Linked DNA regions of Sporosarcina pasteurii. The protein of the gene in region 2 interacts with the protein of the main gene of each other region in a pairwise test. Links are inferred from orthologs where the notes say so. Each region holds a gene or a part of one and is shown on either strand. Other genes may lie near its edges.

Region 1 (3,089 bases), 2.0 Mb from region 2 along the record:
TACAATTGATCCAACTGAAATTGGGGCCGCCTTATCTTCTGAAAAATTACGGGCACTCGCTCGTTTACTTAAATCTTTTACTTTAGAAGTAAATGGTACGCAACCTATTGAAAGGGCCTTCGTGACAGGAGGCGGTGTTTCAACCAAAGAAATCGTTCCAAAAACGATGGCTTCCAAAAAGAAAGATGGCCTCTACTTTTGTGGTGAAATCTTAGATATCCACGGCTATACAGGCGGGTATAATATAACATCTGCACTTGTCACCGGGAGAATTGCAGGTATGAACGCAGGTCAATATGCTGCGCTTCTCTAACTACTTATCAATAAAAAACGCGTACCCTACTCAGGATACGCGTTTTTTGATTAGAGAATTATGGTGCGACGATATTCACAAGTCTTCCTGGAATACCGATAATTTTCTTCACTTCTTTACCAGCTATAAACTCTTTTACTTTCTCATCTTCTAACGCAATTTGTTCAAGCTCTTCTTTCGTGCTGTCTTTCGCAACTTCAATGCGTGCACGAACTTTCCCGTTAATTTGAACGGCAATTTCAACTGTATCATCTACTAATCTTGACTCGTCATACGTAGGCCATGCTTCATACGTAATTGTATCCGTATGACCGAGTTTCTCCCATAACTCTTCCGCAAGATGTGGTGTGATTGGAGAAATTAACTTCACAAACCCTTCCGCATATGCAGTCGGCACTTGATCAACTTTATAACATTCATTTATAAACACCATCATTTGGGAAATGGCAGTATTATTGTGCATCACTTCATAATCATCCGTTACTTTTTTCACCGTCTGATGATACACTTTTTCAAGTGCACCGCCCGGCTCACCGCTAATTTTTTCGCTAAGCGTACCGTCTTCATTCATAAATAGACGCCAAATACGGTCTAGGAAACGTCTTGCACCGTCAAGTCCATTTGTTGACCATGCTTTTGATGCGTCAAGCGGACCCATAAACATTTCGTACAGGCGAAGTGTATCCGCACCGTGTGAATGAACGATGTCATCCGGGTTAATCACATTTCCGATTGATTTAGACATTTTCTCGTTACCTTCACCTAAAATCATTCCTTGGTTAAATAATTTTTGGAAAGGTTCTTTCGTTTTCACTACGCCGATATCGTATAACACTTTATGCCAGAATCGTGCGTACAATAAGTGAAGTACAGCATGTTCTGCCCCACCGACATAAATGTCTACCGGCAACCAACGTTCAGCCAGTTCTGGGTCAATGATCATCTCATCATTATTTGGATCGATATAACGTAAGTAGTACCAGCAGCTACCTGCCCATTGTGGCATCGTATTCGTTTCACGACGGCCTTTCATGCCTGTTTCAGGATCTACAACATTTACCCAGTCGTCAATATTTGCAAGCGGTGATTCACCCGTTCCGCTCGGTTTGATATTTGACGTTTTCGGTAATTCTAATGGTAATTCAGACTCGTCCAATGCCGTCATTGTGCCATCTTCCCAATGAATAATTGGGATAGGTTCTCCCCAATATCGCTGTCTGGAAAATAGCCAGTCACGTAAACGATAAGAAATTTTCTTTTCGCCTTTACCTTGTTCAACAAACCAAGCAATTGCTTTTTCAATCGCTTCTTCTTTCTGAAGTCCGTTTAAGAAATCCGAATTGACATGCGGTCCATCTCCAACATACGCTTCTTTTGAAATATCTCCGCCTTCAACAACTTCAACAATCGGCAAATCGAACTTCGTTGCAAATTCAAAGTCACGCTCGTCATGTGCAGGAACTGCCATAATTGCGCCCGTCCCGTAAGACACAAGAACATAGTCAGCAATCCAAATTGGCATCCTTTCGCCACTTGCCGGATTGATCGCATAAGCGCCTGTAAATACACCTGTCTTTTCATCCGCTAAATCTGTACGTTCTAAGTCACTCTTTAGTTTCACTTCTTGCAAATAAGCTTCTACCGCTTCTTTTTGCATTTCTGTCGTAATTTCTTTGACCAATTTATGTTCAGGTGCTAATACCGCGTACGTTGCACCAAAGATTGTATCTGGACGCGTTGTAAATGCTTTGAAACTTTTATCCGTTCCCTCAATTTCAAATGTTAATTCAGCACCTTCTGAACGCCCAATCCAGTTACGCTGCATATCTTTCAAACTTTCAGGCCAATCTAGGTCATCTAGATCCTCAAGAAGTCTATCGGCATACTCTGTTATGCGAAGTACCCACTGACGCATTGGACGACGTTCTACTGGGTGTCCGCCACGTTCAGATAGTCCATCGATAATTTCTTCATTCGCAAGAACCGTACCTAATGCTGGGCACCAGTTTACATCGACTTCATCAACATATGCTAAACCTTTTTTATACAATTGAATAAAAATCCATTGTGTCCATTTATAATAAGACGGATCTGTTGTATTAATTTCACGATCCCAGTCATATGAAAAGCCAAGATCTTTCATTTGACGCTTAAACGTTGCAATGTTCTTCGCTGTAAATTCAGCAGGGTCATTACCGGTATCGAGTGCATATTGCTCGGCAGGCAAACCAAAAGCATCCCAGCCCATTGGATGGAGCACGTTATACCCTTGTTTCCGTTTGAATGAACTTAAAATATCTGTCGCAATATAACCAAGCGGATGACCAACATGAAGTCCAGCACCCGATGGATATGGGAACATATCAAGCGCATAAAACTTTGGTTTCGACGGATCGTTCGTCATTTTATACGTTTTATTTTCCTCCCAATACTGTTGCCACTTTTTCTCAATTTGACCGTGATTGTAACTCATGATTCATTAATTCCTCCTTAAAAATAAAAAATCCCGTCCCTAAAAAAAGAAGGGACGAGATTTTTTGCAAACTCCCGCGGTACCACCCAAATTGACGACGAATCGTCCAACTTGTCTCCTTAACGCGGATAACGGCATAAGTTACTAATTTTCACTCATGCATGCTCTAAGGCGAGTTCGTCTATTTGTCCACTACCGGCTTCCACCAACCGCCGACTCTCTGAAAGTGTTCGTTACAGATTACTATTCCTCTTCAAAGCAAACTTATACATTTGCTCCTATCTTACCCGAATTAACGAAATT
Region 2 (3,043 bases):
GAAATAGCCGTCTCTTTTCCAGCTCTTGCATAATAAATGGAGTTCATGGCCAATCCGATAGATATACCATCTAAGCGGACTTTGTTTTCTTTCGTCATGACAAGATAGTTTTGCTCTACAATATGCGCTAAATAAATGGGCGCTTTGTCTGCAATTTCATCATCTTTCATTTTAGCTGTAACCGCCGGGTTAAGTCCTTCTGGATTATCTTCAGATTTTCTACGAATCCAAGACATGGCCATTTCTTGCGTTATATATTGTCCTTCTTGAAAGAAGTGATCGTCTGGCGAAAATCGTTGTGTAGAGAGACGTAAAAGTCCCTCTTCCACTTCTCTCATATCATATTTTGTATGAATATTGTTAACTATAAGCCCCCGACTTGCACTTTTCTTGAATGGGAGAAGCGTTCGGTAATATTCACCTTTTAGCTGAACATCAGGAATAATAACTGTTTCTTCAGCCGCTTCCTCAGTATCCTGTACCACTTCATCGTCACTTTTATCGATTCCAGGGACACAGCCGGAAATCATTAACACTGCAACGAGTCCTAGTATCGTTAATAATCTTCTCATCATTAAATTTCCCCTAACGCTTCTATGAGTTGCGCTTCATCCCAAACGGTAATTTCTAGCTCTTGTGCACGGACAAGTTTAGATCCCGCTGCTTCCCCAGCGACAACGATGTCTGTATTTTTACTAACACTTCCTGTTACTTTCCCGCCAAGTGCTTCAATTTGCTTTTTCGCTTCTCCGCGTGTCATTTCATAGAGTTTACCTGTTAAAACGATTGTTTTGCCAACAAATGGCCCTTCGCTTGGGACATCTTCTTGCGTCAATCCTTTATACCTTAAGTTTAAGCCTGTGCTTTCTAATTTTTGGATGACCGAAAGTACATCTTCGTTATTAAAATAAGTCGTCACAGATTCTGCTACTTTGTCGCCAATTTCATGAATCGAAACAAGTTTTTCTTCGTCAGCTTGCATCAGTGCTTCAAGTGTGCCAAATTCTTCAGCTAAAATCGTAGCGGCATTCACCCCAACATGACGAATCCCTAAACCAAATAACAGTTTTTCTAATGAATTTTCTTTCGATTGTTCAATTGCCGTTAATAAATTAGAGACAGATTTTTCGCCCATACGCTCTAGCTCAATTAATTGCTCTCGGGTTAAAGCATATAAATCGGCTACATCATAGACAAGCTCCGCGCGGTACAATTGCTCAACAATGCGCTCGCCAATCCCTTCAATATTCATCGCGTTCCGTGAAACGAAGTGGATGATTGCTTCTTTCATCTGCGCAGGACATTGTGGATTCACACAGCGTAATGCGACTTCTTCATCTAAGCGAACAAGTTCAGAGTCGCATTCCGGACAATTTTCGGGCATTGCAAATGGCATTTCATCGCCAGTTCGACTTTCGATTATCGGTGCAACGACTTCTGGAATAATGTCTCCAGCTTTTCGAATAATGACCGTGTCGCCAATCCGAATATCTTTTTCTTTAATTAAGTCCTCGTTGTGTAAGGAAGCCCGTCCAACTGTTGTCCCATCAACGAGGACTGGTTCAAGAATTGCGGTCGGTGTGACGACACCTGTTCTACCTACACTTAATTCGACATCTGTTAGCTTTGTCATCACTTCTTCAGCCGGGAACTTATAAGCGATTGCCCATCTCGGATTACGTGCTGTAAATCCAAGTTGTTCCTGGTCTTCAAATGAATCAACTTTGACAACGATGCCATCAATTTCATAATCCAAAGAGGTCCTTTTTTCAGTCCATTCTTCGATGTATGAAATGACTTCATCGATATTGGCACATCGACGTCTTTCTTTATTCGTTTGGAAGCCCAATGTATGTGTGTAATCTAATGCATCAGAATGGCTATCGACGCCATATTCGCTGCCATCTCCGCCTATTCCGTAAACAAAAATGGCTAAGTTTCTACTCGCCGCAATCTTCGGATCTAGTTGACGAAGTGATCCTGCCGCCGCATTTCGAGGGTTAGCAAATCGTTCTTCTCCCGCCTCGTCACGTGCTTCGTTGAGTTTGACGAAAGAACCTTTTGGCATATAAGCTTCTCCCCGTACTTCAAGAGATACGGGTTCTTGGAGACGCAGCGGAACGGTACGAATTGTTTTCAAGTTTTCCGTAATATCTTCGCCGACCGTCCCATCACCACGGGTTGCGCCTTGTACAAATCGCCCATCTACATATCTAAGCGAAATGGCTAAGCCATCGATTTTTAATTCGCAAATATAGGAAACGTTTGGCGATGTTGCTTCTTGGACGCGTCTGTCGAAATCACGTAAGTCTTGCTCATTAAAGGCATTCGCTAAACTTAGCATCGGATTTTCGTGCGTGACTTTACCGAAACCTGAAAGTATCTCGCCACCAACGCGTGCTGTTGGTGAATCTGGAAACCGTAAATCTGGATGCTCTGTTTCGATTGCCAGTAGTTCTTGAAACAACTCATCATAAGCTGCATCGGAAACGAGTGGTTTATCGAGCGTATAATAAGCATGAGCGTACTTATGGAGGAGACGATTTAACTCTTCCACTCGCTTTTCAAGTTCAATTCTATCCATTCATCTGTTCCTCCTAAATCTTTCACACCTTTTCAATTGGAGCAAATTTTGCTAATAAACGTTTAATACCAATTGGGTCTGGAAATGCGATATCGAGCTCTATCTCTTCTCCCGATCCCGTTATACTGACAACCATTCCCGTGCCCCATTTTTTATGGTTCGCTTTATCGCCAACGCGCCAGCCCATCTTCTCGCCACCACTTGCTTGATAGGCAGGTCTTTTCACAGCCGAACGTCTAGCAGGCGCTTTTGAACGGCTTTGTATTCCGCCGCCGAATGAAACAGCATGATCGTCAGATAGGTTTTCAATAACCTCTTCAGAAATCTCCCCGATAAATCTAGATGGTTGATTATAGCTTGAACGCCCGTAAAGCATTCTATAACGCGCCGACGTTAGATAAAGCTTTTGTTCGGCACGCGTAATGCCTACATACGCAAGTCTTCTTTCTTCTTCCATTT

Evidence for each region. The genes of interacting proteins can lie anywhere in the genome.
Region 1: the proteins of ligA (region 2) and leuS interact in binary tests that used the Escherichia coli proteins (3 or more experiments, as listed by UniProt). The link is inferred for Sporosarcina pasteurii from one-to-one orthologs.

The regions. Positions count from the first base shown.
Region 1 is NZ_CP160452.1:808,336-811,424, reverse strand. Bases 80-3,089 are described here. They hold leuS (leucine--tRNA ligase), read right to left. Parts: upstream 2,787-3,089; coding sequence 372-2,786; downstream 80-371. Other genes in these bases: AB1H92_RS03685 (NAD(P)/FAD-dependent oxidoreductase), read left to right, coding at 80-313. Outside these bases: more of AB1H92_RS03685, read left to right, coding at 1-79.
Region 2 is NZ_CP160452.1:2,824,213-2,827,255, forward strand. Bases 80-3,043 are described here. They hold ligA (NAD-dependent DNA ligase LigA), read right to left. Parts: upstream 2,585-3,043; coding sequence 575-2,584; downstream 80-574. Other genes in these bases: AB1H92_RS13620 (CamS family sex pheromone protein), read right to left, coding at 80-575; pcrA (DNA helicase PcrA), read right to left, coding at 2,607-3,043. In the rest of the region: more of AB1H92_RS13620, read right to left, coding at 1-79. UniProt on the Escherichia coli protein: DNA ligase that catalyzes the formation of phosphodiester linkages between 5'-phosphoryl and 3'-hydroxyl groups in double-stranded DNA using NAD as a coenzyme and as the energy source for the reaction.